One region of the Paenibacillus sp. G2S3 genome, then DNA from elsewhere that is predicted to be linked to it. Evidence: riboswitches for the same ligand, from Rfam matches in the RefSeq annotation. Region 1 holds a riboswitch; each other region holds the start of a gene.

Region 1 (10,319 bases):
TAGTAGGATTATTACAAATCGGCATTATTATCGTAGCGGTAGTCGTCAATCTTAAGCTTCCGCATAATGCAACGATTTTGAAAGATTTAGACCTAGATTTAGGTCAGCTTAATATTAACTTATTACTTTATGGGATTGTACTTTATGTGCTAGGTTATTTCCTCTATGCCTTGATGTATGCAGCTGTAGGTTCGATTGTCAGCCGTACGGAGGATCTGGGCCAAGCGGTTATGCCAATCATGATGTTAGGCTTCGTAGCATTCTATGTTCCACTGTTCAGTATCTCCAATGCGGATACTCTACTGGTTAAGGTAGCAAGTTATGTGCCTTTCACCTCTCCATTGACCATGCTGCTTCGAATTGGTGTTGGTGAAGTTGCGATCTGGCAGGTTATTGTGTCATTGGCCATCCTGCTTGTTACCACGTTTATCTTTGGTTGGTTGGCTGCCAAGATCTATCGCACGGGCGTATTGATGTACGGTAAACGTCCAAGTATTAAAGAGATCAGAAAAGCGATGAAGGCTTACAAGATCTAAGTGGCTTCGTATTACTTTTAAGGAGTGGTAATCATGACTAAAAGTGAACAATACAATATGATGCTTTTAATGAGTTCGGTATCTCTGGCTACGGTTAGTAGAATGCTCTCGACCAATGGGTCCACTTTAATGGATTTCACTCAGGGTGTATTGACTGGTATTGCCATGGTGGGGATGATTGCGGGATTGTGGATGTACGGTAAGGCGCGTAAGAGTAAAGCGTAATAGTAGGAAATAAGGAAGCTGCGGCATGTGCCGTGGCTTCTTTCTTTTTTGTGTACGTATCGTAAAAGTTATGTAGAGGGACGGTATCTCCTTTTCTGATATTCATTATGACGGAGTAGATCTTAGCTATGTGGAGCTTGATTCTGATGATGGCTTATTGGAATCAAGCTTCCTCCGGACTCAGAAGGCGTTATTTGCGAATAAACTGCCTTTGGAAGATAGTTGCGGACTTCAGTGCCCCTATTCGATATGAATGGGGCTGCGCTCAAATATCTTTTCCCTTTGAGGGATTATACAACGGACAAATTACCACTAGGCAGCAAATCCTCTTGAGCAGTCATTTGCTCCCGCACATGCCTAAGCTGCGCTTTCAGTACAGGAACACTCTTTTGCAGAATGATGCTTATTTGAGGTAAAGATAGCTTTAGACCGTACCACATCACTTTTACGAGCTGCTCCTCCCAAGGCAATGCCTTGGCAGACAGGAGAGACCGGCGTGCGTAATAATCGGCGCATTGTCGGATACAAGAGCGGTAAGCTTCGATAGAGAATAGCTGGCTTTCGAAGCTTTTTTGACGAAATATTTTATGAAGCTCTTTAAAAGTACGGATAGTAACCTTCTCGGCTTCTGCTGATTGTTGTAACAACATGGAACTGAGCGTATAGATTTCATTCGTACACTTTTGAACACACTCTGCAAATATAGTACTGCGTCTTGATTCGGCAGGTAAGGGGTCAGGCATGATAAACACGATCCTTTCAGAATGAGTAATGGGATGAACCTATAATATAGAAAAGTAAGAAATGGATTTGTTGATAAGCTCGTTGGTATCAGGTTCTGGATAGCTATGTTTTTGAAGCGCAACACTGGACATTGCTTTAGACGGTTTATAGTATAGCCGCCCTCCTCTGGAATCTCTTCCACCGGCGACCGCTCTGTACAGACGACCTTGCTCAATATGACCTGCAAATGATTTACCCTGCAGCTTGGCTTTTAAATCCTGTAAAGCACCTTGAACTAGCTCAAACTGAGTCTGATCCCACTCTGAACCATGGATACGCACTTTATCTATGGCTTCCTCAAGTCGGCAATGGTATATCATTCTGAGAAAAGAGCTCCATTTAATGAGGTCGAAGGTTTTGGTATTGGCAGAGATAAGACACGCTCCCCAGCTGCTACCTCCTTTGCAGGTAAGTTTCAGAATGCCATAACGACTGTCTGGTTCGGCCTCCATTCCATAGTGAATAGGCTCAGGTGAATCAAAGACGAATACTTCAATGCGAGATAGTCTTCGCTGGTCCATGACAGGTTTCTCCTCCTTAGTTTTGCAAAAGCTTAAGCTCAACATGGTGAGCGACGTTAGCCTTCTCTATATAAGCGAGCATTTCAGCTTCGTTCTCACAGACTGCGGCATGCTCCAGCCATAGTCGGAATTTCTGTTTGCGTATAACGGATAAATGTAAGGGAAAAGTGTTGCGGGATCTCATTACGTACCAACCGACAGCAACATCTTTCCAAGGTTCTTTAAAGGCAGTGAGCCAAGGGAAACGTTGGTGTGCTGCCCAATCCTGCAGCTGCTGTTTTTCTCGGATATTTTTATATATTTCGTATATAATTTTTCGGTCCATACAGCGTTCACAAGTAGAAGGGTTGCTGAAATGGCGCAGTGCTTCAATCTGGTTCTGACCAAATGCATAGCCGACAATAGTTCTGTGATGATCTTCTTCGAACCATAACGCTCCAAAGCAAACATAATTTAGACTTATCGGCTCAAGTAGCCCTTGCTGAGTTCCCCAATAATAGTGTTTCATTCCTTTCACCCCGTCCAGCATGCTATTACCCGAGTAGGTTCAGGTAACGCAAAAACCGCAGCAAGAGGAGGACCTCTGCTGCGGTTTTGGATTACAGGTGTATACACACCTGTGCCAAAGCGTGGCGGATCAAGGGTCTCTCTCTTTACGCTTACGAGGTTAGCTGTCGGATTCGGACGGTGAGAGTCGCCCTACCTATGCGAGACTTGAATAGTCTCCTTCGGATTCACCCCAAGTAGGCCATGTGGCCTGATGGTTCCCCCGCTCCCTGCAAATGCAGGAACTCAGCGTTGATTTCATTTCGTGAATTAGATTCAACCCGAATCATACTCTTTTCAAGGTGTTTCTGTAAAAACAGAAAGTGTTCTTTTGAGCGCAATTTAAACCATATCCTGCCGACTGCGACGAAAAAGGAAGCTATATAGGTATTTATTACGAGTTATCGAGCCTCTTCCTCGCTTAATCTCGGTTTCTTGTTTCCTTACCTATAAAGGCGATTTTTGGTGATTTCTCCATTTGTGGTGAATAAAATCACATGGTAAGACCATTTTTCGCTAATTGAGCCAAAATGGAGCAAACAAGAGATATAGAGAGATTGGATATCAAGTAAGCGCTATCCAATGCTAAAATAGTTTTTAATTTGCATTATTTTGGCATCAATCAGGTTTTACAATACTTCCTGCATAAGGGTATGATTACTCCTGTTTCAACAACAATCGAATATTTGATCCGCTTAATTTCCGATAAGGAAAGCGGGGGAACCAACAATCGGCAGACGATGTGAGAGTCGGAAGCCGGTTATGGGGTGAATCCTGTAGAGGGTGCGAGTGAGCTTGCATCTATACAGGTAGGGCGACTCTCACCGCCCGAATCCGACAGCTAACCTCGTAAGCGTATGTAGAGAGGATGAGTGCAATGTGACCGCTAGCGAGCCACAGAGGAGATCCTTTGTGGCTTTTTGCTGTGCTTTTTATTAGCAAAGCATATATGGAGACCCTCACGAAGAGGTCGTTAAATTCATCATTAGCGGTAGCTTTTCTTAAATGATCAGGGTGAACACTTTCTGATCTTACAAGTAAAGCATTTGAGGAGAATAAGAGATGACGGATCAGAATGAATATGTGCTTGTATGTGCGCCAACGAAGGCTGGAGAACATTTCATTAAACTACTGAAATTCAGAGGTATTAAGATGGCGGGATTGACCAACAATGTGGCTGAGAAAACCTTACTCGAGGAGATGGGTGTTGAGCAGGTCATTCTAGTAGATACCCGCCATCAGAACACTTGGTTTCGCCCACCGTTCCCGGTAGGCAGGGTATATCTGTTCGAGAGCAGTTTTACGTTATGCTGCCGCTACATTCAGATGTGCCGCACCTGGACGACGCAGCCGATTTTTGTAATCACAAGCTCAATAAATCCTAGATTGGTCTATAAAAGACTTGGCGCGAGTTATGTAATCTATTCCCACAGTGGTGATGCTGATTTTCTGATCGATAAATCACCTCATCAAGGATAAAAGAAGGAGTGCGGGAGATATGATGGATCTGTATATGGTGGCTTCATTAGCTGTAATTTACGGGTTATTTTATGGATTTATGCGCTGGTGCGCAGGTGTAGTTGAGGATACAGGGAGGGATAAGCTGTGATTCTAGTAATCGCTGTTACCCTACTGCTGTTTGTATATCTGGTTTACGCATTGATTCATCCGGAGAAATTTTAAGGAGGGGCATTCATGGGCATTTTACAAATTGTTGCTGTAATCGTAATTCTCATCTTGCTGGTTAAGCCGATGGGCACATATTTATATCATGTATTTTCTAATGAACCGAACCGTACGGATCGATGGTTTGGAGGCATGGAAAAAGGAATTTATAAGCTGCTCGGCCTGAAAAAACGGGACGGTATGACCTGGAAGAAGTACGCCCTCAGCTTTGTTTTAACGAATATCGTACTCGTTACTTTCAGTTATATTGTTCTTAGATTACAGCGAGGACTACCGTTAAATCCGAATGGAATTGCGGATATGGAACAGACGCTTTCATTTAATACAGTAATCAGCTTTATGACCAATACGAACCTGCAGCATTACAGCGGGGAGACGGGACTTTCGTATTTTTCACAAATGGCTGTCATCACGATGATGATGTTCACGTCTGCAGCGAGCGGATTTTCTGTTGCGGTGGCCTTTGTCAGAGGGATCACAGGACGGAAATCAGTAGGGAACTTCTTCGAGGATTTCGTTAAAGCACATATTCGTGTGTTCATTCCGCTAGCTTTGCTAGTTTCGTTGGTACTGGTAGGACTACATGTGCCGCAAACGCTCAAGCCATCACTTGAAGTCACTACACTAGAGGGCCAAACACAACAAATTGCTATCGGTCCAGTCGCTTCTTTGGAGTCGATCAAACATCTGGGCACCAATGGTGGCGGCTTCTTCGGAGCCAATTCATCCCATCCTTTTGAGAACCCTAATCCACTTACGAACGTGCTGGAGATTCTCTCTATGTGGATGCTGCCAGCTTCGCTCCCTTATATGTACGGATTGTTTGCCAAGAACAAACGTCAGGGCTGGGTTATTTTTACCGCAATGATGACCTTGTTCGTACTACTTCTGGGATTGAACTATTATGCTGAATCGAAGGGTAATCCGGCGATCAATGCACTAGGAATCGAATCTTCACAAGGTAGCATGGAAGGTAAAGAGGTGCGCTTCGGCATACCGCAGTCTTCCTTGTTTACTTCAGTAACAACCGCAGCTACGACAGGTAGTGTTAACAATATGCATGATACGCTGACACCGCTGGGAGGCATTACGCCTCTTGCACTGATGATGCTCAACAATGTCTTCGGAGGTAAAGGTGTCGGACTGATCAATATGCTGATGTATGCGATTCTGGGGGTCTTCCTATGCGGTCTGATGGTCGGTAGGACACCGGAATTCCTCGGACGGAAGATAGAGGCTAAGGAGATGAAGCTGATTGCCATTGCGATCCTTGTTCATCCATTCATTATCCTTGTGCCAACCGCAGCTGCATTTCTGACCGATTTGGGCCAAGGGGCGATTACGAACACTGGATTCCATGGACTCAGCCAAGTGTTATATGAATATGTCTCATCTGCCGCGAACAATGGTTCAGGATTTGAAGGACTTGCAGACAACACAACCTTCTGGAATGTTACAACCGGGATTGTCATGCTGCTAGGTCGTTATGTCTCTATTATCGCAATGCTGGCGGTGGCAGGTTCTCTGCTTAAGAAGAAGCCGGTTCCTGAGACGATTGGCACATTCCGCACAGACAATGGTCTGTTTACCGGTATTCTGATTGGTACCGTAGTAATTATCGGTGCGCTGACGTTCCTGCCGGTCATTGTACTCGGCCCCATTGCAGAATATCTAACCTTACGGTAGGAAGAGGGAGAATAAGATGAGTACTGTAAAAAGAAAAAAGCTGCTGACGGGACCCATACTCCTTAGCGCTGTAAAGGATAGTTTTATAAAGCTTAACCCAGTAACGCTAATCAAAAATCCAGTCATGTTCGTGGTAGAGGTCGGCACGATCATTGTCCTCCTCATGGTGCTGGCTCCTGGATATTTTAATGCAGAGCAATCGATAGGCTTCAATATCACAGTGTTGTTCATTCTGCTGTTTACAGTGCTGTTTGCGAACTTCGCTGAAGCACTGGCGGAAGGCCGGGGTAAAGCCCAAGCCGATTCGCTCAAAAAAACAAAACAAGATATCACAGCTAACAAACTAGTTGGAGGAGCGGTGAAGACAGTCTCTTCCTCAGAGCTGCGTAAAGGAGATATCGTCATCGTCAGTCAGGGAGAACTCATCCCTGGTGACGGTGAAGTGATTGAAGGGCTGGCTTCCGTAGATGAATCAGCGATTACAGGTGAATCTGCACCTGTAATCAAGGAAGCTGGTGGGGACTTTGGTTCCGTTACAGGCGGCACGCGGGTCGTCAGTGATGAGATCAAAGTCAGAATTACTAGTGATCCTGGTGAGTCGTTTCTAGATCGGATGATTTCCCTCGTTGAAGGGGCGAAACGTCAGAAGACACCTAATGAAATCGCGCTAAATACGCTTTTGATCAGTCTGACGCTGATTTTCTTGATTGTAGTAGTGACCTTGCGGCCGATTGCGACTTATCTTGGTGTTGATCTAGACATTCCGGTGATGATCGCTTTGTTGGTCTGTCTAATCCCGACAACAATCGGGGGACTGCTCTCCGCAATCGGAATAGCGGGTATGGACCGAGTGACCCAGTTTAATGTACTCGCGATGTCGGGTAAGGCCGTTGAGGCTGCTGGTGATATTAATACGATGATCCTAGATAAGACCGGTACGATTACCTTTGGGAACCGGATGGCGAGTGAATTTGTACCTGTCGGAAATGAATCGGAAGCGGAGCTTACGGCATGGGCGGCCATTAGTTCCTTAAAGGATGAGACGCCTGAGGGACGATCTGTAATTGAGCTGGCCAAGAAGCTGGAACGCAGCTATGACAGCAAGCTTGCTGAAGGTGGGGAATTCGTAGAGTTTAAAGCGGAAACTCGGATGAGTGGTATTGATCTCCAAGATGGACGCTGCGTACGTAAAGGTGCGGTAGACTCCGTGAAGAAATGGGTACAGTCGAAAGGTGGGGTCATTCCCGCGAACCTGGACAGTAATTCTGATGCTATCGCTCGGATGGGGGGAACCCCATTAGCGGTTGCGGTAGACAACCGGATCTATGGACTTATTTACTTGAAAGATACAGTTAAGCCAGGTATGAAAGAGCGGTTTGATGAGCTGCGGAAAATGGGGATCAAGACCATCATGTGTACGGGTGACAATCCGCTGACCGCAGCTACAATTGCCCGCGAAGCGGGTGTAGATGATTTCATCGCTGAAAGTACACCTGAGGATAAAATAGCAGTCATTCGCCGCGAACAGAACGAGGGCAAGCTGGTTGCGATGACAGGGGATGGTACGAATGATGCTCCTGCCCTTGCACAAGCTGATGTGGGCTTAGCCATGAACAGCGGTACTACAGCTGCTAAGGAAGCAGCAAATATGGTCGATTTGGACTCTGACCCTTCGAAGATTATTGAGGTCGTTGCGATTGGTAAACAGCTGCTGATGACGCGGGGTGCGTTGACAACATTCAGTATTGCTAATGACATCGCGAAGTATTTCGCCATTATTCCAGCGATGTTCATGCTCGCCATTCCGGAAATGGAAGCCCTAAATGTCATGGGGCTAGGCTCGCCAAGCTCGGCTATAATATCCGCCTTAATATTTAATGCGATTATTATTCCGCTGCTCATCCCACTGGCTATGAAGGGTGTCTCGTATAAAGCTATGAGCTCTACGAAGCTGCTCGGACGTAATATTTTTATCTATGGGCTAGGCGGAGTGGTTGTTCCTTTTGCGGGCATTAAGCTCATTGATATGATCGTAAGTGTATGGATTTAATGACGTATTGACTAATCATTGAAAGGGTGAGAGCATCGTGAATAACGGAAACTCCATGGAGGACACTGAAGAGCAGTTATCATCTTCGAAAGGTGCTTATTTCTTTATTATTGTACGACTAAGTCTAGTATTTATTGTTCTTTGCGGAGTGATCTATCCTCTGACGACTACAGCGCTTGCCCAGGTTCTGATGCCGTCGCAAGCGAACGGTAGCTTGCTTAAGGATGATGCTGGAGTAGTTGTAGGCTCGGAACTCATCGGGCAGAACTTTACGAACCCAGCTTTATTTCATGGTCGTGTATCTAGTATTGAGTATAAAGCAGAAGCTTCAGGCTCCAATAACTACGCGCCATCCAATCCGGATATGCTGCAGCGGACAAAGGATTTCATTACGCAGTGGCAGCTCGATAACCCAGATGTGCCTATGAACAAATTGCCAGTCGATCTGGTAACCAACTCGGGTTCGGGGCTTGATCCGCATATTACACCTGCTTCGGCTATTGTGCAGATTCCTCGGATTAGCAATTTAACCGGTATTCCTGCCTCACAGCTGGAAGAGCTCGTGAATAAGCATACCGAGGGTCGTGATTTGGGGCTGTTCGGTGAAGAACGGGTAAATGTGTTGAAGCTGAACATGGATCTTCAGAAACTATCGAACAAATAAATATAGCAAATGTCCCTGCCAGATCTCTAGAATCGGGCAGGGATATCTTGCTTTCTTGGAACAGAAGGGTACATGCATGATCGGGTTTATTAAGGAGTGGTCTTGATGGGAACATACCGGAGGAAGACGCCGGAGGAACTGCTGCTCTCGATCTATGAGCTGCATCGGGGACGTCTGAAGATCTATATCGGGCCCGTCAGTGGGTCAGGTAAAACGTATCAGATGCTTCGTGAGGGCCAGGCGCTAAAAACGCAGGGAATCGATGTCGTGATCTGTGCGGTTTCGACGAATCAGAGTCCAGAAACTAAGGATCAGCTGGGCGATTTGGAACGCATACCGAGTATTCATTGGTTTCAGAAGGATATCGAGAAGAAGGATCTTGATGTAGAAGCTATTGTGGCACGTAATCCGGAAGTTGTGCTAACCGATGGCTTGGCTCACCAGAATCGCGAGGGTGCGGAGAGGTCTGGAAGACTGGAAGATATCAAATTTTTATTAAGCAATGGGATTAGTGTCATTACAACTGTAAACGTATACGAACTGGAGGGTGCAGCGGATTTAGCGCGGAAGTGGACCGGGATTGAGGTAGAGCATTCTCTTCCTGCTGAGGTGCTTACCCTTGCCGATGATATCGTTCTAATTGATGTGACTCCAGAAAAAATACTTCAACGCTTGTCCGATGGACATTTAGGGAAGCACCAGCAGAGATCGCTTTTTAACAAGGGTAATTTAAGCAAGCTGCGGGAGCTGGCACTTCGGATGGTCGCTGAGGATGTTAATGATTCACTGGAGAAACACCGGGAAGAACAAGGGTTACAGGGAGCTTCGGGGATCGCAGAGAAGGTGCTGGTGTCCGCACAGTATTATTGGAATGGCTCGATCCATATCCGACGTGGACAGCAGATCGCCAAGCGGTTAAATGGGGATCTTTCAGTAGTGTCATTCTGGAAGCAGGGGCTCACCCTTTCTAAGGAAGCAGCTACCTTTAAGCGTTCTCTCTGGAAGCTGACCGAGAAGATTGGTGCCTCTATGGAGGAGATTACCTTTCGCTCGAAGCGGGAGATCCCTCGTCTGTTGGTAGAATACGCAACGCGGCACAATATTACCCGAATCGTTATGGGACACTCCAAGCAGACCGCTTGGCAGGAATTATTGAAAGGCTCGATCGCCAATTCATTACTGAAGCAAATCCGAGGTGTGGATGTGTTCTTCGTGGCGGATCGCGCAGATCGGGAGGGAGAACGTGTACTTCCAACCCGGCAGAGTCGTAATGAACGCAAATCCGATGCCTATCACAGGTTAAGCAGTCAGGAAGTAAAGGATAAAATCGATGCGATTCGCAGAGGAACCTTTAAGGTATATATTGGGGCAGCTCCCGGTGTGGGCAAGACTTATAAGATGCTACGTGAAGGGAACGATCTCTTGAAGAGAGGGATCGATGTCGTAATCGGGCTCCTGGAGACACATGGCCGTAAAGAAACCCTTGAACAAATCGGCGATTTGGAGACCCTTCCACGTCTACGTATGGAGTACCGCGGGACTGTTCTTGAGGAAATGGATACGGCAGCAATTATTAAGCGTAATCCAGAAGTCGTGCTAGTGGATGAGCTTGCTCATACCAA
Region 2 (10,319 bases), 1.7 Mb from region 1:
GTGGGTGTCTTTACCCGAAAGGTTATTGTTCTTATTGGGAGAAGCCCCAGACGATTGTATCTTCATACGGAGTTTCTCCTTCCGTTCAGCTTTCGTTTCGAGCTGTCAGTACAATTCTACATTCTTCTTCAGGCGTATCCCTGTATGCGGGTGCGATGCCTCTCTTAGCAATTTCTGATTGTTGGACTCGTTTCAGCATAAAGGCTACTTCCAACGTCTTCTTAAATGGAAAAGGATCCAGTACTAACGTTGACTTATCTTTCCACTCCGCGGTTATCGTACGCCCTGACGTAAAACTGAAATCTTCACTGCCAGAGAACCCTTCACGCCACCATGGATGCTCCTCTGATTTCGGGCTACCCGGTTCATTTAAAGCCAAATATAGAGATAAGTCATCGCAGAATTCTAAAAGACGGGCATCATAATACAGCTCATCCTCACCAATTGGCTTGGATACTTCCAGCTCTCGGTGAATGCGGGATCTACGTTCCTCTTCATGCTCTTGATATAAAGTCAGTTCTGGATAATCCAGTCCCGAAATCTTAATGAGTCGTTCAAAATGCAAGCTGCACAGGAGCGCTCCATAGGGTGTCCGCGCCTCGATCTCATCAAGTCCTCGCTTATAGAAGGTCAGCTTCGGCACTACAGGAAAATCAATAAAGCTGTATGGCGCGTGTTCCGCATCGTTCCAAAAGGGTGTCTCATCCAGATCAATCCAGCCCCGGTCATGTTCAGCTACCGCCCAGAGCACCTCATCCCGGCGTCCTTCCTCTGGCACATGCTCTTCCTTGAACCAAATGGCAAGCTCTCCAGCTAACTTCCCGTGATCATGCTGTTTAACCATTACAATTGCTCCATCATGCTCCCGACAAATCACGATTATTCCTCCCTGTTGTTCCACACCTAACGTACGTTAACAATGGATATTATAGCATATGCCATTCATTCTCTGAGCTAGACGAATTTCCTATTCCCTACCAATTATAAACAAAAAAGCTATCCTCAGCGAATATAAATCCACCATTGAGGATAGCTCAATATTAAAGATCTGGCGGTACTACTTATTACACACCTAACCAGCGTTTGAACATATGTTTTGTCGTTTGCTTGTTAATTTCTGCAATGGAGGTGGTAAGAGGAATGCCTTTCGGACAAGCACGCACACAGTTCTGTGAGTTACCACAACCGTCAATACCGCCATCGTCCATCAAAGCGTCCAATCTTTCATCCGCATTCATTTCACCCGTAGGATGAGCATTGAATAGGCGTACTTGAGAGATGGCTGCGGGTCCGATGAAATCCGTCTTCTCGTTGACATTCGGACAAGCCTCCAAGCACACGCCGCAAGTCATACATTTAGATAATTCATAAGCCCACTGCCGTTTTTTCTCCGGCATCCGTGGTCCCGGTCCAAGATCGTACGTACCATCAATTGGAATCCAAGCCTTCACACGTTTAAGTGCGTTGAACATCCGAGTACGGTCAATCACTAAGTCACGCACCACCGGAAATGTCTTCATTGGCTCAATGCGTACAGGTTGCTCCAGATTGTCTATAAGCGCTGCGCAGGCTTGGCGAGGTTTGCCGTTAATCACCATCGAGCAAGCTCCGCATACTTCTTCTAGACAGTTGGAATCCCAGCATACCGGAACGGTGCTGTCACCTTTGGCATTCACAGGGTTACGCTGAATTTCCATCAAAGCACTGATTACATTCATACCTGGACGATAAGGAAGCTCAAATTCCTCAATATAAGATGAACTTTGTGGATCGTCCTGGCGGGTGATGATAAATTTCACGTTTTTGGGAGCTGTAGCTGTTTCCGCCATAATGGTTCCCTCCTCAAATTGCCTAATTTTATTTCGTAAAGCTTGCCTCGCAAGCTGGTTCGCTCCTGAGAAAGATTAATCCTTCGAATAATCACGTACCCGTGGTGGGATCAGTGAAACATCGACTTCGTCATAGGAGATTTGCGGGCCATCTGCAGTCCAGGCTGCTTTCGTGGTCTTCAAGAATTCCTCATCATTACGATTTGGGAATTCCGGCTTGTAATGTGCGCCGCGGCTCTCATTGCGCATAAGGGCTCCTAGTGTCATCGCTTCGGACAGCTCCAGCATGTTCCATAGCTGACGGGTGAAGGCCACACCTTGGTTATTCCAGCGGGACGTATCATTCATATTAATATTGCGATAACGCTCTTTAAGCTCTTTGATTTTACCAATGGTCGCTTCCAGCTTCGGATTGTGCCGCACAACCGTCATATTAGCGGTCATCCATTCGCCTAGTTCTTTGTGAATCACATAAGCATTCTCTGTACCTGACATCGATAGCAAGGACTCATATTTGTCCGTCTGCTTTTTGTGGAAGCTATCGTATACGGAAGAAGAGATATCCTGTGATGATTTCTTCAGACCTTTAATGTATTCAACAGCCTTCGGTCCAGCGACCATCCCACCGTAAATAGCAGATACCAGAGAGTTAGCGCCTAGACGATTCGCTCCATGATATTGATATTCACATTCGCCTGCCGCAAACAGACCAGGGATGTTCGTCATTTGGTTGTAATCAACCCACATACCGCCCATGGAATAATGCACAGCCGGGAAGATTTTCATCGGTATTTTACGAGGATCATCCCCCATGAATTTTTCGTAAATTTCAATAATTCCGCCGAGCTTCACGTCCAGCTCTTTCGGATCCTTGTGAGAGAGGTCCAAATACACCATGTTCTCACCATTAATGCCCAGCCCTTGATCTACACACACATTAAAAATCTCACGTGTAGCAATATCGCGCGGCACCAAGTTACCGTAAGCCGGATATTTCTCTTCAAGGAAATACCATGGCTTTCCGTCTTTATAAGTCCAGATACGACCGCCTTCACCACGTGCTGATTCTGACATCAAGCGGAGCTTGTCATCACCTGGAATAGCCGTTGGGTGAATCTGTATAAATTCTCCGTTGGCATAATGTACGCCCTGTTGGTACACCGCACTTGCGGCTGTGCCCGTATTAATGACGGAGTTCGTCGTTTTACCAAAAATAATACCAGGCCCGCCACTAGCCAAAATAACAGCATCTGCAGGAAAAGTCTCAATCTCCATCGTCTTGAGATTCTGGGCACTAATGCCGCGGCATACGCCTTCATCGTCGATGATGGCCGAGAGGAACTCCCAGTTCTCACGTTTCGTTACAAGACCTTCAGACTCCCAGCGGCGCACCTGCTCATCCAGTGCATACAGAAGCTGTTGGCCTGTCGTTGCGCCGGCAAATGCCGTACGATGGCGCTTCGTACCGCCGAAACGACGGAAGTCGAGTAATCCCTCAGGTGTGCGGTTGAACATTACGCCCATCCGGTCCATAAGGTGGATGATGCCCGGTGCCGCTTCACACATCGCCTTGACTGGTGGCTGATTTGCCAGGAAGTCACCACCATAAACGGTATCGTCGAAATGCTCCCAAGGGGAGTCGCCCTCCCCTTTCGTATTTACAGCGCCATTGATGCCGCCTTGCGCACAAACGGAGTGTGATCTTTTTACAGGAACTAATGAGAATAAATGAACATGCGCGCCGGACTCCGCTGCCTTGATGGTAGCCATCAGGCCGGCCAGACCGCCGCCCACGATAATGATATTTGCTGTTGCCATGATAGTTCACTCCTTTTATCAAAAATATCAGAAAGGATTCTGGAATCTAGTCCTGAGAGGGTAATTCCTTAGATGAAAGTCTTTATGGACTGAGCTACGGAAGCTGCGCTTTGAAATTCAGCATCACGGAAAGTGACTAGCGAAATGAGGAACATGAATGTTACAAGAACAAATATACCGAGACAAAGGTAAGAGGATACCCGCTGTGAACGAGGTCCTACCGTGATTCCCCAGCTGATCAAGAAAGACCATAGGCCGTTCGAGAAGTGAAAGCATGCAGCAACGATACCGATAATATACAGTGTCAACATCAGTGGTTGAGTCACAATATCGTGCATCAGACCGCCCAGTTCTTCGTGCTCTACACTACCAACTGCCACCTGTACCCGGGTTTGGAACAAATGCCAGACTATAAAGATAAAGGTAATAATTCCTGTAATGCGTTGTAGCGTATAACGCCAGTTTCTTTCAATGTTGAAACGGTTCAAGTTCGGCTTGGATTGATAGGCAATATACAGTCCGTATACGCCATGGTACAGCAGAGGAAGCCATATACCGAACAATTCCAGGAAGAAGACAAGCGGTAGGCTATTCAGCCATATCACACTGTCAGTGAAACCGGAAGCGCCACCCTCTACAGCCGCAAAATTCGTCATCATGTGCTCAATGAAGAAGGCTCCAAGCGGGATAACGCCTAGCAAGGAATGAATCTTTCTGGAATAAAATCCTTTCATACAAAGTACCCCTTTCCGATTAAAACAGCGTTTTCATTTTAATGTGTATTCACCGCCGGAACTACAATTGACACAGGATAACATAGACTATGTAACGACAAAACGCCTATATTTACTGTTATCCTTTAGTTTCCCGGACTTTGTTTTCTTTTTCACAAATTGTGAATATCTTGTGTCACTTTTCATGTTACTCCTTTTTCCCTTATAAGGGAATTGCAATCTAATTATTAATCGTTATACAATAAACGCATAAGAATAGATTTTATATGATAATAATTCTCATTTAGAGAAGCAACATTTTCCGACAAAACTTTTATTCCCTTATGGAGCAAGAAGTATTGTCTTCAAGGCTATGAATTTCGTCACCACTGTTTATAGATTGCACTACGAGAGGAACATAAATATGTTTGACGATTTAGATGTTTTTGCAGCGGTTGTAGAGCATTCCAGTTTAAATCGGGCCTCACGCCAGCTCAATCTGTCCCAGCCTGCCCTATCCCGTAAAATCTCCAAGCTGGAAGAACGTCTGGGTGTCGCGTTATTTAATCGTTATGGCAAGCGGCTGGAGTTAACCGAGGTTGGGCGTCTTACTTATTCCTACGCGCTTGAACAACGGCAGCAGCGCTCTAAATTTCTGGAGGCTTTGTCTAAATACAAAGAAGGCGAGCCAAAGCTGGTCACCTTAGGGGCGTCACTCACCTCACTGCAGACCACTCTGCCTCCACTGGTTAATGCATATATGGAGAAATACCCTTCAGCAGAGCTGAAGCTAATCACAGGCCGAACGCATGAGATTGTCTCCTCTGTCAGTGAAGGAAAATCAGATATAGGTCTAATCGCTTCCTCCATCCAAGAGCCTGGGCTGCGCTGTATTTCTCTGTTTGAGGATCAACTTCGACTGGTTGTTTCTGAGCATCATCCTCTGAATCAATCATCAAAGCTAACCATGGATGATCTGTCCCGGCTGCCCATGATCCTCTTCTCCAAAGGCACGTGGTATCGCCGTCTAACAGACGATCTGTTCCAGCGCTGTGGGATTGATCCAGACGTACGTATGGAGATTGACTCCTTCGAAGCCATCGTGCGGCTACTGCCGACGGTCAATGTGGCTGCTTTGCTGCCTAAGTCTTATCTGCGTCCGCAGCTGTTAAACGGCGGCGGGCTGGTATCTCTGCATATTAAGGAGCTGGAGCAGACGCAGCGAACTACCTGTCTGATTTACCGTGACGATGGAAGCCTGAGCACAGCGGCTCGCAGCCTGGTACAGGTTACAGAAGAGATGTTTCTGACGGAACGAGAGAAGTAATCTCTGTTTCTCTTGTGCAACCTAGATTTAAAAAGCCCTCCGTCCCATGTAAGGACGGAGGGCTTAACTATTTATTCTTGGTTTACAACTTCCTCCTCAAATCGATCAATACTTTCATTAGAACCAATGAGTACCATAACGTCGCCCTCACTCAAATGATCATGCGCCGTTGGAGCAACTATAATTCCACTTTCCCGGTTCAGGGCAACAATACTGCAGCCATATTTCGCTCTTGTATTTAAATCCGACAAGCTTTTCCCGTTCATGCAGGAAGGCACGGTTAGCTCAACGATTTTATAATCCTTGGACAGTTCAATATAATCCAGCAAATTGGGCGTCACGAGCTGATGCGCCACCCGAATCCCCATATCCCGCTCCGGAAAAATAACCCGGTCTACGCCCAGCCTGGACAACGCACGACCATGAAGGATCGAGATCGCCTTGGCTACTACTTGCTTGACTCCAATCTCTTTTAACAATATCGCCGCCAGAATACTTCGTTCCATATTGTCACCAATCGCTACAATCCCACAGTCAAAGTTCCGTACGCCGAGCGAGCGCATAATCCCTTCATCTGTAGCATCAGCCACTACCGCATGCGTCAGATGATCGCTCATATCCTCCACGCGCTCCTCTTGGTGATCGATGCCGAGCACCTCGTAGCCCATTTCCATCAGCTCAAGCGCGAGACTTGAACCGAAGCGGCCTAAGCCGATTACTACAAATTGCTGTGCTTTCATTTCGGATTAACTCCTATCCAATAATTATTTTACCTTCTGGGTGCTTATACAATGGTTTACCCTGTTTTGGTCCAAGCGCATACACTAATGTTAATGGACCTAGCCGACCCGCAAACATCGTCAGACAAATCAGAATCTTGCCGATAACAGACAGTTCAGGTGTCAGCCCCATACTTAGTCCAACCGTAGCAAAGGCTGAGGTCGTCTCGAATAGTATTGCTAAGAAATTACTATCCTCTGTTGTGGACAGTAACATCGACACAGAGAGGACCAATAGTAAAGCCAGTAAAGTTAACGTCAACGCTTTATAGATACGCTCCTGAGCCAATCGATAACGGAACAGCACAACATCTTCACGCCCGCGTAGCATCGCGATTACTGCACCAATCATAAGGGTAAAGGTTGTAGTCTTGATCCCGCCACCTGTTGAACCCGGTGATGCACCAATAAACATAAGGATAACCATAAAGAACTGCGAGGCTTGCCGCAGCCCGGCAATATCCACCGTGTTGGCACCAGCGGTTCGGGGCGATACAGACTGAAAGAATGCCGATAATATTTTGCCGCCGAAATTCAGATTACCCAGTGTGCGCTGATTCGTAAATTCAAATATAAAAATGACCAAAGCGCCGATAAGAATAAGCCCTGCAGTGGTAGAGAGTACAACTTTGCTATGCAAAGATAATTTACGTTTGACACGAAACTCCACCAGATCCGACATGACAATAAAACCGATTCCGCCGGAGACAATCAGAAACATCACTACGATATTCACAAGCGGGTCATATACATAATCGGTTAAACTCCGGAAATCCCCGAAAATATCAAATCCAGCATTATTAAACATGGATACCGCATGAAATATCCCAAAATAAATGGCCTTGCCGAGCGGCATATCAAATGCCCAGCGTATGGACAGTAGCACCGCTGCACAGCCTTCGATGACCAAAGAATAAATAAGTACCCTCCGGATCAGTCGAACAATCCCCTCCATTGAGCCTTGGTTCATCGCTTCCTGTAGGATCAGTCTGTCCCGCAAGGAAATTTTACGTTTCATCATCATGGCAAATAAGGTCGCCATCGTCATAAACCCTAAGCCGCCGACCTGGATTAGCACCATAATCACGGTTTTCCCAAAAATGGTGAATGTCGTCCCGGTGTCCAGCACCACAAGTCCTGTCACGCAGGTTGCCGAAGTCGAAGTAAACAACGCATCAATAAAACTCAATGCATTCTGGCTAGTACTCGAAATGGGAAGCATAAGCAGCAAGGCGCCTATCAGAATAATCGATGCAAAACCGAGCACCATAATTTGAGGCGGAGAGAGCTTCAGAAACTTTGATTCAGAAACCCTGCGAAACTGTGAAGCCACTATGCTCACCCTCTTATCTAATTTAAAGAATTCCAACAAAAAAAGCACTGGAAAACCAATGCTACCCTTGGTCCCTGCAGTAAATTAGCCTACGAGGTTAGCTGACGGATTCGGACTGTGCAGGCTGCCCTATTCGTTCCTAGAACGAAATTCACCCCTGATGAATAAAGACACCGTTTACGGCGTATACTCATCTTTTCATTACTTCTTGTGGTTCCCCCGTTTTCACCTGAAATTCGGCTATATACAATTGCATACAAATTATATATGTTATTTCGATAAATCACAAAGACACTATTAATGGTGATTCAAATGAAAAATGCGGTTTGGAGAGGATGTACCAATAGGAGTGCCTTTTCTCATCACTTTTCCGTGTTTTCCCTGCAATTGCATCGATTTTCATGAAAAATGAAGAAATGATCACCTTAAATTCATGGTATATATTCAGTTACCTATTCTATAATATCTCTATTACCCATAAAAAGAATATACGATGATTTTTGTAACTATCATGGCACTAATACTATAATGGAACATAACATTGTCAGTTTACAAGGAGGCGTTACATGAATCCCGTTGGCCAGCCCTTACAGCAACGTGCCCTCTCCAAGAGGCTCATCATCTCGGGCATTATCGGTCTTATTCTATTTATTATGTTTCAGATTGCTCCCTCGGTGCTAAATAGCCCTGCCGGGGAAGATTCTACTGTCATCAGCAAGGCGGAAGCCCGCGACAAAGCGATATCATTCGCAGAACAAAAGCTAAACTACACCCATGCACCAAATGATCAGTGGAATGTACTGTACGAAACGGACTCTTCCTTTTATGGTTATATGTCCCGCGAGAAGCTTTTGGAGGACTATACAAAGAAGAAATTGGATCAACGATATCCTTTTGACATTTTCCGTGTAACACTTAGTCCTTCAGCGGAACAAGAGCCACTGATCTCCGTTGACCTCAATATGTATACTGGCGCAGTTGTCGCTTTCACACAAGGTGCAGAAGGATCAGGTGCCGGGTTACCAAGCACTGTATCCACCAGTGCAAAAGAAGAGGACAAGGGTACTGCCTTGTCTCTAGCACAAAAAGAAAATCTTGCCCGCCCTTGGCTTCAGGAATGGGATGTGAATCCCGCCAAGCTGCAAATTGAGTCGAATACGGGAAACTACGGGCTCGTGTATACAGATCGTTCCGTGCAGATCGGTGAATCCTTGCTACACTATTATTTCGATTTCGCTGGCGAACAGGTATCCAGCTTTAAAGCAGGATTCACTGCTCCAGCCTGGCATACCTCCTACGTGAAGGACCAGACCTCTCTCGCGGAAAAGCTTACTCTATTCGGCTACGGTCTGCCTACCTTAGCTTTAGGACTTCTGGCACTTATCTACAGCATACTTAGAAGAGAACATACCTCCTTTAAGCGTGGAATATTCCTAAGCTCGGCTTATTTTGTAATCATGATGATCAGCACCTATAATATGCTTCCTGAATCCTCAGGTGAAGGACTCGAGGCTCAGATAACTTCCGTCATTATGTTCATCATTTATGCCTTATATAGCCTTCTAATGTCCTCCCTGCTCTATTTTTCTTTAGTTGGAGGGGACGGCCTTTGGAAAAAAGAAGAAGGGATGAATCCGTGGCCCCGTGCCAAAGAGCCTGGCTATGGAAAATATGTACTGGATAGCATCCGGGCTGGATACGTCTGGGCATTCGTGCTGCTAGGGGTGCAGACCCTTATGTTCATCGTATTATCATTTACCTTGCAGAACTGGTCCACTACTGACGCTACTCAATCTCCTTACAACATGAGATATGCTTGGCTGCTGCCCATCGTTGCATGGCTCGCTGGTTTATCCGAGGAAGCTATTTATCGTTTTTTCGGAATTCCTATGTTGAAAAAAGTATTCCGTAGCACGTTCATTGCTTGCCTGATCACCACGCTGGTCTGGGCGTTTGGCCATACGCTGTATCCGATCTACCCCATCAGTTCCCGTCCTATTGAGCTGACCGTGATCGGGCTGCTCTTTAGCTATATTTTCCTTCGTTACGGCTTTATTGCCGTCATGTTCAGTCACGTTGTGTTTGACAGCATTTTGATGGGCGCCACACTGATCTTTATGAAGGAAAGCGTGAATGTTGGGGCTGGTATCTTCGCGATTATCATGCCGTTCATAGTCGCCTACATCGTCTATCGGTTTAATCCTCCGCAAAAATCAGAACCTAAGCCGGTTGAACCTACATCTGTAATTTAAAGAAGTAACGGGTGGATGGAAATCCGATAATGAAAAAAAGGTGTCACAGCAGAAGCCTGCTATGACACCTTTTTATATTTACGTAAATATCATTCCAGCATGTCAAATGCCTATGTCGCTGGCTCTTCATCCTTGAGCGCCTCAAGGATTTGACTAGCCAGCTTTTCGCCAATAGAAAGTGATTTGAAATCCTCTATGGAGGCTTCTTTAATTTTCTTTAGCGATCCGAAATGCTTAAGCAGCGCCTTGCGACGCTTCTCCCCTATAC
Region 3 (10,319 bases), 470 kb from region 1:
GTTCCTCCATTCTGCAAGCCTCTGCATTCTGCATAAGAAAAACGTCTATCGTAAAACTTAAACATTTTTGTATTTAATCAAAGGCCTATTCGCTTTCCCATTGTACACTATATCCAGTTCAAAGAAGCATTTCAATCTCAGAATCCATTAGATCTAGCTAAGCTCATAAAATTTTACCATATTGATGGATAAAAGCACACTTGGAACATGTAGTAAAACTGTACAGGGGTGCAACCAGCCTCATAATTAACAGAAAAAACGGCTCCCTTAGGAACCGTTTAGAGGACTATAACACTATGTTAACTCACTCACTACTTATACTAACCACCCATTACAAGGACAAAATTTTCAACGAAAACCTAAGTTCCCAAGAAGCGCCACCATCTTTAGTTACATATAACGATGAATAGTCGCGTTCGCGAATAGCTATCCAACCTTCTTTATTACTAGTGAACGAGATTACCCCGTCATAACCAGCAATCGCCGGAAGATTGGTCCACTGCTTGCCACCGTTATATGAGCGTCCTACCGCTACTTTTTCCGCTGCGTCGGAATAACCCACCAAGAAGGTCGTACTGTTTCCTACCAACTCCAAATTTCCTGGTCTGCCAGACGCAGGCCCTTTATTTACTAGAGCCTTCCCGCTACCCGGAGCAGGCCCACCCCCAGCAGTTTCCTGAGCAATCACTCTATTCCAGCTTTTACCCTTATTCGTACTTGTATATAGGGAATATGAGGTTTGGCTCATCCCTGAGCCGCCATAGAGAACCACATCAACTTGATCTCCCTTTGCAGTGATTTGCCCATACTCTGGATCGGAAAAGGCTGCCTTCAATGCTAAACTCCAAGTATTACCACCATCTGTAGTCTTCATTACCCGGTAGCCGGTTCCAGGCACAGTCACTACGGCCCAACCAGTATTACGATCACTGAAATAAGCACCGCGTGTATTGGATGGGGTTGAAATCTTACTCCAGCTCAGTCCCCCGTCCTTGGTGTAATACGTTGATGCACTGTTATACCCGAAGCCAATCTTACTGTCGATAAAATCGATTCTTTCAAAGCTAACAGCTTTATTCGAAAGTCTTTTCCATTCTGAGCCACCATTTGAGGTGCCAATTAAATATCTGGCTTGACCGTCTTCTACAGAAGCAAGGGCAAAGCCATGCACGTTATCGGGAAAATCAATCTGTTTAAAACTCCATTGGCCTTCATAAATCTCTTGAAAATTGCAGCCTCCATCAGAAGTGCCGATCATAAATCCATTACCTGCTGCTCGTCCGATATCTCCATTTAAAAACTGAACATCAGAAAAGGTAAGCGGGGTGGATACGTCTCCTGAATGCTTGTTTTGCAGAGACTGTAGTAGCCCATGATCTCCAGTGCCGCAAGCCGCTGGCGTAGCGGATGCCGCAGCCTGTACTGAAGAAGCTGATGCACCCCAACCTGAAACCATAATTAACGTCGCCGAAAGGGCGGTTATTGTCGTTCTGTGAATCTTTTTTGTCCAATTCATGATGACACCTCCTAATTACTATATACCCTTACTTTCAAGCTCTACTCTTTTATACCGCCTGAGGCGCGCATGATCCACCATTGAATAGTCACAAAATGGAAACAGTTTGTCATCTTCTATTTAAATCGCCTCTGTGGATAGTCCTTTTAACAGGTCGGCTAGTTATACAATGAATATCCTTCCAGTTCCTTTCCCATAATACAAGGAGAAGGGAGTCTGGTGCCATGACACGCGAATCAACGAATCCACCCAAACGAAAAAGCCGCTTCCGCCGTTTATTCCGGCTGCTGATAGCTATGATTATATTGTTTCTATTGACCACGGGAGCTCTGCTCGGTTACCTATACCAAAAAGATCTCCCCCCCATTGGCGATGATGTGCGCTCCAAGCTACTCGACTCCAGGGGTAATATTCTTGCCACCTTTACCTCAGACGGGCGTAGCCGTGAGCCGGTCAAATTAAGTCAAATTTCTCCCCTGCTCATTGAAGCCACACTAGCCGTTGAGGATCGTAAGTTTTACGAGCATTCCGGATTCGATATGAAAGGGATGGCGCGGGCCATACTCGTCAATTTGGAAGAGGGAAACCGAACACAAGGGGCTAGTACGCTAACTCAGCAGCTCGCGAGAAATCTTTATCTATCCCATGAGAAGACATGGACGCGCAAGGCCAAAGAAGCCTTGTATACGATACAGCTTGAGATGAAATACAGCAAAGATGAAATCTTGAACATGTATTTAAATAACATCTACTATGGTCATGGTGCCTATGGCATTGAAGCAGCCTCTCAGATGTATTTTGGCAAATCTGCAGCGGATTTAGACTTGGCAGAGAGTACCATGCTAGCCGGGATTCCAAAAGGACCGACCTATTATTCACCGTACAATCATTTAGACAACGCTAAAAAGCGCCAAAAAATCATATTAACCGTCATGACTAATTTAGGAGAAATCACACAAGAGGAAGCAGGACAGGCTGTTCAGAAGGACTTGAACTTAAAACCACAAGGCCAGAAGGATACCACTGTGGCTGCACCATATTTCAGAGATTACATCCGCAATCTGGCCTCAGAATCTCTTCACATCAGCAGTGATGAGCTGGAACAAGGGGGGCTAAATGTTTACACTACCCTTGACCCTGACATGCAGCATGCCGCAGAACAAGCAGTCGATAAAGAGATGGATCAAAAAAGTGATCTGGAAACCGCACTTGTATCCATCGATCCTCGCACCGGCTACATCAAAGCAATGGTCGGCGGAAAAAATTATCGCACCAACCAATACAATCATGCACTGGCCACCACACGTCAGCCTGGCTCGTCCTTTAAGCCCATCATGTATTTAGCCGCACTCTCTTCTAAAGAGATGACTGGTCTTTCCGTTTTCAAAAGCCAGCCAACGATGTTCCATTATGATAACAATCGCAAAACCTACCAGCCTCGGAACTTCGGGGATAAGTACCTGGGCGAAATCAATATGCGGCAAGCCATTGCAGCATCCGACAATATCTATGCTGTGAATACGATCATGAAGATCGGCGCGGATAAAGTGAGCGAGATGGCAGCCAAGATGGGCATTGATAGTCCGCTTCAAAGCGTGCCGTCACTGGCACTCGGCACCTCACCGATCAGTCCGTTAGAAATGGCCGCGGCCTTCGCTGTTATTGGAAACAGTGGTCAGAAAATGCCAACCACAGCCATTCTAAAAATAACGGATTCCAATGGTATGGTGCTGTATGAAGCACCACAGCCAAAGGGTGAAGCCGTTGTAGAGCCTTCTGCCGCCTATGTGCTGACCCGTTTAATGGAGGGGGTATTTGAGACTGGGGGAACAGGAAATCGCGTAGCTTCTATAATCAAACGTCCGGTAGCCGGCAAGACCGGAACTACGGATACAGACGGCTGGATGGTAGGCTTCACTCCCGAGCTATCCACTGCAGTTTGGGTTGGATATGACAAGGGGCGCGACATCACAACTACCGACGGTCGACGGGCAGCTCCAATTTTTGCGGAGTTTACTGAAAAAGCGCTGGAAAATATCCCGCCTAAGATTTTTCCCATTCCAGATGGCGTGGTGAGTGTTTACATCAATCCGCAATCCGGCAAGCTAGCTACAGCAGCCTGTCCCGAAAAAGAACTGGAGACTTTCATTAGTGGGACTGAGCCCACTGAATACTGTGATCAACATGGCAAAGCTCCCGCCGTCGATGATGTGCAAAGCAAAGTAGATCCTGCTGAAGAAAGTCGTTCCCTGTGGAACAATATTAAACGCTGGTGGTTGAATTAACCTCTTCATCTAATGAAGAGGTTTTTCTTTTTTTATTACTTATTCATTGTAAAATCCATAGCATGGCCAAACTCGGTTTTCACTTCTCCCATATAGGTTGTAACCGCTTTATTAATTGTATTCACCCCATTCTCTTAACTCACAATTACTGCTATAATAGTTATTAGCAACCAAAATATAAAGATGTAAATGAGGGACATGGGATGAAGGATACAGGCATGATCCGGAGTTTAGACAGTCTTGGGAGAATTGTGGTTCCCGCAGAAATCCGTATGACTCGTAATATCGACATTGGTGATCCTATCGAATTTTTTATACTAAACGATAACACCATCATACTCAGGAAGTACACCTCGACAGAATGTACGTTTTGCAGAAGCCACGACCATGTCACCTACTATAAAGAGCAATTTATTTGCAGTAGCTGTCTAAAAGAAATTGCCGATCCTGAACGCATGTCTCAAGTGCCGGAGGCGCGCCAGGATTTTGCAAGCGAAGTGTCAGAGCACAGCAGCACGATCCGGAAGACGAAGACAGAGGATATGTGTCAACGCCTGGAGCGGGCCATAGAAGATCATCCATATGCCAATCAGAAAGAGCTTGCTGAAATCCTCGGGATCAGTCAAGCCAGAGTAAGTCAACTCAAGCGTAAACTTAGTACGGCAGGTAAATTGTAAGCTAATTCAATGTATAGCAAAAAGGCTTCGACTCTCCTATTTCAGGATGTCGAAGCCTTTTTGCTGTATCAGATAATCTTGACCGGGTAATTCGTTCCTACTCGGCCAGTGAAGCTTTAAGTTCATCGGAGGACGCAGTCCACCAAGCCTCATTATGTGAGATCAATAGGGATTTCAGGGCAGATTTTTCAACTGCGCCAAGCCCTCCTACATCGATTTTGCGTTTTAGAGCAGCATCCAATTTATTGACATGCTCGGCGAGAATTTTCCAACCGCGACGCGCTTCCGTATCGATCCACATTTCACAGGCTGTTATTCCACCATAGAATTGACTATCCTGGGTACGGTCCACTGCTACCCATACCACCCAAACCTGTCTTCCATTAGGTACGTCCTCACGGTTCATGGAGAATTTAATACCCTTTTCAACCTTACTCTTGGCATGCATGGCACCGATATCAATGACCGCTTCACCGCCATCAATAATGACAGGCGATACGTTATTGAGCTCTATAGAGCCCGCTCCAAAGCCTTTATGTTTACTTTTGGCATTCACAATATTTAAGGCAATCTGTTTCTTGCCCTCCGGTTGTATGTTGTCCACGAGTGCACACCCTTCCTCTTACGAATAATTTAATTTTAGCTAATAATGCGGCGATTGCAAACATATACATCCCGTAGATGCTTGTCACGGGAGGAATCACAGTATGAAGTCACTGTCATTAAGGTACATCATCATCTTTGCGACCCTGGCCGCCCTCGTGCTACTAGGAGGAATATGGGTCTATTCGGGGGATAACTCTACATCTTCTGTTACTAGCTTTGTTTCAAAAGAGGCCAAGTCCTCAAGCGGCACAGCTCCTGCAGCTGCACCACAGCAGGCTTTGCCTGATAGCGCCCCCGTTCCAGCAGAAGAGGCATTAAGCCAACGCGTTGTCGAGTATCACATCGATGTTCAGCTTGTTCCTGATACAGAAACTTTAATCGCTTCTGAGACGGTAACCTGGACACACCCCGGTTCAAAACCAGTAAGTGATCTGTATTTTCATATGTATCCAAATGCTTTTGCTTCGCCAGATACTACCTTTATGAAGGAATCCGGAGGAACGCTTCGAGGTGACACCATGCCAGAGAATGGCTTCGGAAGTATGACTTTAACCGATCTGCGCACAACAGAAGGAACATCACTAATGCAAAGAGTGCAATTTGTACAACCCGATGATGGTAACGTCAACGACAAGACACTCCTAAAGGTACATCTCCCACAGCCAGTTAATGGCGGAGAGAGTGTCACACTTAAACTCAAGTACGAGGTCCAGCTTCCCAAAATATTTGCCCGTATGGGCGTATCAGGGAATTTCGTGATGGCTGGGCAATGGTTCCCTAAGCTTAGTGTATACGAGCCTAAGGGCACACGTGGGGTTAAGGAAGAAGGCTGGGATTTGCATCAGTATCACGGCACCTCTGAGTTTTACAGCAATTTTGGCATCTATAATGTAACGATTGCGGTTCCTTCCGACTATACGGTAGCTGCGACTGGATTTCCTGTAAAGAATGCCAAGCTGAAACAAGATCAAAAAATATATCAGTTCTACGCTGACGATGTCCATGACTTTGCTTGGGCCGCTTCCCCTGATTTTACAGTAGCAGAAGAAGCCTTCTCTACGCCAGAAGTACCTGGTGTACGGATTAAGGTGTATCTCGATCCATTGCACAAAGACTTAAAGGAACGATACCTTCAGGCCGCTAAGGCTGCCCTGACCTACTTCAGCAAATGGTATGGTCCTTATCCCTACTCGACTCTGTCTATTATCGTTCCACCTAAGGAGGGCAATGGGGCTGGAGGAATGGAGTATCCTACACTCGTTACAGCATTTGGAGCCACTGACTCATCTCCTGACACCTCACTTGAAAGAACCGTCGTTCATGAAATTGGCCATCAATACTTCTACGGTATGATAGCCAGCAATGAATTCGAGGAGGCTTGGCTAGATGAAAGCTTCACTTCTTACGCTGAAGACAGACTCATGGAGCAAGAATACGGTATAAAAACTAATCTCCCTCTGCAGTCCAGCTTGGTGACCAAATCAGAGCCACTTAACTTAGAGACATGGAAATATGATGGGGCAGAATCGTATAGCCGAAATGTATATATTCGCGGAAAGCTAGTACTTAAGGATATCGAACGCCAAGTAGGCACTAAAGCAATGAACAGCATCATGTCCACTTACGCACGTAAATTCCGTTTCCAGCATCCCACTACGTCTGATTTTCAAAAAGTCGTTGAGAAGGTAACCAAAAAATCATGGCAGCCTTATTTCGAAGATTATGTTTATGGTGGTGGTGCTCCTGATTTCTCAATAGATACGATTACGATTAAAAAGAACGGCAGCAGCGATGCTCAGAGCTACGAATCCATAGTAAAGATTACAAACAAAGGGAGCCATTACGTGGACGTTCCCATTAAATTCACATTCGCAGATGGCTCTGCGGCAGAGCGGGTCTGGAACGGTGAAGGAGCAGAGACTACATTCCAGTTGTTAAGCGATAATCTTCTCCTCTCTGCTGAGATTGATCCTGAGCATACCGTTCTTTTAGAAAACAAACATCTTAATAACTTCAGACTGGCGGAAATAGAGCCCAAAACACTTTCCCGCTGGACTTTAAGTGTAACTAAACTAGTTGAAACCGTGCTCGGAACTCTTGTCTGGTGAGGTGAATGATTGTGAGAACATCGATAACCCGCGGCTGGCAAAGCATGAAGGAGCAATTTTATATTCTGATTCTGCTCTTCATCTACCGACTGCTCTGGGGCTACTTTATGTACGGTTTCATCCGGTCTGCTATCGTTCCAATTCTACTACGCTATCCAGATAAAGCTGCTGGCGGCAGCGGAATGGGCAGACTACTCTATTATGTCGAAGGACAGTTCAGCTTGAACACAGATCCTGCGATACGTACTTGGTTATGGATGTTCCTAGGGCTTGTTGTGTTGCGGTTGCTACTCTCGCCCTTCATAAGGGCCGGATTACTGCATGAACTCCATCAGGAGCGAAAAGGAGAGCGTGGCCTATTCTTTTTTCCCGGCATGAAGCGTTATGGATTTCCAGTGTTTATCTTCAGTCTGATCGAATGGGTACTGGCTCTACTTCCGTTATATTGGCTTGCTCCAAAAATGTACGGGCTGTTCTTAACCTCCTTTCTGAACTACTCTTTGTTACTTCATCTAGTTCCATACGTATTGGCATGGCTTATATACATTTTTATCGTGCGCCTGTTCCTTCTATATATGCAGTTTGGTTATACCAGTGGTACGGGGATGTTCTCCTCCCTATTCATCTGCTTAAAGTCGCTGATTCCAGCAATAGGAATTTCAATCATACTTGGTGCAGCGGGTCTGATCCTTCTGCTAGTGTGCGGACTTACCGGTCTCTTCTGCCCTGGTCTGCCAGCGCTGATCATACGTCAAATCTCCCCATTGCCTTCTACACTCTTCAAAATGTGGGGAATTTCCGCTCAATATCATCTATGGTGCAGTAAAGCATTTCCACAATAATTTAAAGCCTTACAACACATAATATAAGAGTCCCGGTTCCTAAATCAGGAGCTGGGACTCTTTCGCGTTATAGACAAATTATGAGGATTTGCAAAATCATAAAGACTTTGTTACAATAAGTCCTGTTCCATTGGTAACAAGTTTGTAATCATTTGAAACGATTTCTACATAACTTCATGTATTTATCGTAATCTTGTCGATAAGTCACTGTCTGGTGCATAAAACGCCGAATTCCTTGCACCGGGAAGTGGGGGAACCATATTTTGGGTGAATTGATCTCGCTTTGCAGTGATCATAGGGAAACTTCTACCGAATCCTTAAGCTAACCTCACAGGCATTGGAAGGGGTACAATTTTTTTGAAGAACTTAAGAAAAGCATGCGTCGCTGCGGCGCTAGGACTTGTGATGGCATTCTCTATTGGTGGAGGAAGTGCCTTTGCAGACTCTAAAATGGACAGTGTTATTTCAAAGACTATTGGAGTTGCCTATAAAACCGGAGGTACTAGCACTGCCGGGTTTGACTGTTCTGGATTCACTACGTATGTATACAAGAAGGTGGGCCTTTCTTTGCCCCGTACTTCAAAAGCTCAATATAATGTCGGAACTCCTGTAGCTAAAAGTAAATTGCGTTCAGGTGACTTGGTTTTCTTTAACACATTGGGCAATGGCGTATCCCATGTCGGTATTTATGTTGGAAACGGAAAATTCGCACAATCATCCTCTTCATATGGAGTGACTATCACTTCACTTAGCCAGTCCTACTGGGCCAATCGCTACGTTGGCGCTAAAAGAGTAATGAGTACTACATCATATCAAGCTGTAGCCTACGATTAATACTTCCCCACAACTATAACCTCACAATTACAATTATATAGACCTGGATTTGATTATTACCTTAATCGAATCCAGGTTTTCTTTTGCCTTATTCTATTCTTTACACCACTAGAACGGACTTTAAACACTTTTATTTGATAAAAATTTCAATAAATATAAAAATTAGTTTAATATTATCGCTTACATATGCAATTTGTCTTTAAAAATACGAATTTTTCTGCATGATTATGTTAAAAACGATTGCCAAGCGACATTCTCTTTGTTACAATAACTGCAGTAAGATTTTAGTAACATTTTTGTAATCATTAAGTTATTATTTACAAAGGTTTTGTCATGTATTGATTACAAGCTATTCCTAATCAACAGTTTGAGCCGAGTTTCCTAACTATTAGGGAAACGGGGGAACCAACTTTGGGTGAATTGACCTCCATTTTTAGAGGGGTCATAGGGGACCTTCAACCGAACCCTTAAGCTAACCTCGTAGGCATCCGGAAGGGGTATACACTTTTGAAGAAGAAGCTAGCAGCAGCAGTACTTAGCTTTTCCATTATCTTCACCATCGGAGCAGGAAGCGCTTTCGCCGATTCCAAAATGGATAAAGTGATCGACAAGACCATCGGAAGTAAGTACGTATCCGGCGGCATCTCCACAAATGGATTTGATTGCTCCGGATTTACAATGTATGTGTTTGATAAAATCGGTATCAACCTACCACACCAATCAGGTTCCCAGTATCAAATGGGTACTGCTATCTCCCAGGATGATTTAAGATCTGGAGATCTTGTATTCTTCAATACAAGTGGTAAGGGTGTCTCCCATGTCGGTATTTACGTCGGTGAAGGCAAGTTTGCACATGCATCTTCCTCTCGCGGTGTAACGATTAGCTCCCTGAGTGATAGCTACTACGTGAAACGCTACATCGGTGCTAAACGAATTATGAGCACGGATGCTTATCATTCTGTTGCTTCTGAGACAGAAGATAATGATGATGTTCAATAAGTAAATCGTACATAGGCTCTTTTCCAAGATGTTAATTCTTGGGGAAGAGCTTGTTTTTTGTCTTATTTAATAATTACCCCTCTCAGAATTTGTAAAACAATAATTCTCATAAAGTTTCTGAGTTGACTATCCCTCTTTTTGTATATAATTAGCTACAAGCATAACCGCCTTCGGTGACCTTATATCGACAGTGAGCGTTTTAAGCGAAAAATCTAAGACATATAGTATGGTGTGAAACTACTTTTTTATATTTTGAGTTAACACCCCCGTGAAAGGAGGTCTTTGACCTTATGATAAATCCCTCTGTTACTTTTCATGTAGCGCCTATGGAGACCAGTCATGCGGAAGAGATTTGCAACTGGGATTACACTGCCCCCTATGATATTTATGGCTGGATGCCCTGGGAGCAAATGCAGGCTCTTGAAATTGAGTTCGGTGACCCTCAGCTACGG

What was found. Region 1 has a riboswitch for cyclic di-AMP ahead of QNH28_RS02655 (hypothetical protein). Riboswitches for the same ligand answer to the same signal wherever they lie in the genome.
Region 2: linked by a shared signal. The riboswitch ahead of QNH28_RS24695 (TrkH family potassium uptake protein) and the one ahead of QNH28_RS02655 (hypothetical protein) in region 1 are both predicted to bind cyclic di-AMP.
Region 3: linked by a shared signal. The riboswitch ahead of QNH28_RS00545 (C40 family peptidase) and the one ahead of QNH28_RS02655 (hypothetical protein) in region 1 are both predicted to bind cyclic di-AMP.

Annotation. Positions count from the first base shown of each region.
Region 1 covers NZ_CP126095.1:581,627-591,945, forward strand. The annotation lists gene QNH28_RS02635 (ABC transporter permease) at 1-536, shown strand, start outside; gene QNH28_RS02640 (hypothetical protein) at 570-761, shown strand; gene QNH28_RS02645 (hypothetical protein) at 1,052-1,411, opposite strand; gene QNH28_RS02650 (hypothetical protein) at 1,544-2,065, opposite strand; gene QNH28_RS02655 (hypothetical protein) at 2,082-2,573, opposite strand; cyclic di-AMP (ydaO/yuaA leader) riboswitch at 2,708-2,873, opposite strand; cyclic di-AMP (ydaO/yuaA leader) riboswitch at 3,294-3,483, shown strand; gene QNH28_RS02660 (hypothetical protein) at 3,674-4,090, shown strand; gene kdpF (K(+)-transporting ATPase subunit F) at 4,217-4,294, shown strand; gene kdpA (potassium-transporting ATPase subunit KdpA) at 4,307-5,983, shown strand; gene kdpB (potassium-transporting ATPase subunit KdpB) at 6,000-8,033, shown strand; gene kdpC (potassium-transporting ATPase subunit KdpC) at 8,089-8,697, shown strand; gene QNH28_RS02680 (histidine kinase) at 8,803-10,319, shown strand, end outside.
Region 2 covers NZ_CP126095.1:5,610,748-5,621,066, forward strand. The annotation lists gene QNH28_RS24660 (metallophosphoesterase) at 1-66, opposite strand, end outside; gene QNH28_RS24665 (DUF3891 family protein) at 86-877, opposite strand; gene sdhB (succinate dehydrogenase iron-sulfur subunit) at 1,065-1,829, opposite strand; gene sdhA (succinate dehydrogenase flavoprotein subunit) at 1,905-3,647, opposite strand; gene QNH28_RS24680 (succinate dehydrogenase cytochrome b558 subunit) at 3,716-4,381, opposite strand; gene QNH28_RS24685 (LysR family transcriptional regulator) at 4,785-5,687, shown strand; gene QNH28_RS24690 (potassium channel family protein) at 5,759-6,427, opposite strand; gene QNH28_RS24695 (TrkH family potassium uptake protein) at 6,441-7,736, opposite strand; cyclic di-AMP (ydaO/yuaA leader) riboswitch at 7,870-8,051, opposite strand; gene QNH28_RS24700 (CPBP family intramembrane glutamic endopeptidase) at 8,366-10,051, shown strand; gene uvrC (excinuclease ABC subunit UvrC) at 10,162-10,319, opposite strand, start outside.
Region 3 covers NZ_CP126095.1:113,037-123,355, reverse strand. The annotation lists gene QNH28_RS00575 (beta propeller repeat protein) at 332-1,516, opposite strand; gene QNH28_RS00570 (transglycosylase domain-containing protein) at 1,741-3,801, shown strand; gene QNH28_RS00565 (AbrB/MazE/SpoVT family DNA-binding domain-containing protein) at 4,005-4,478, shown strand; gene QNH28_RS00560 (YwhD family protein) at 4,576-5,082, opposite strand; gene QNH28_RS00555 (M1 family metallopeptidase) at 5,186-7,192, shown strand; gene QNH28_RS00550 (hypothetical protein) at 7,204-8,034, shown strand; cyclic di-AMP (ydaO/yuaA leader) riboswitch at 8,249-8,386, shown strand; gene QNH28_RS00545 (C40 family peptidase) at 8,440-8,868, shown strand; cyclic di-AMP (ydaO/yuaA leader) riboswitch at 9,229-9,370, shown strand; gene QNH28_RS00540 (C40 family peptidase) at 9,376-9,867, shown strand; gene QNH28_RS00535 (GNAT family N-acetyltransferase) at 10,158-10,319, shown strand, end outside.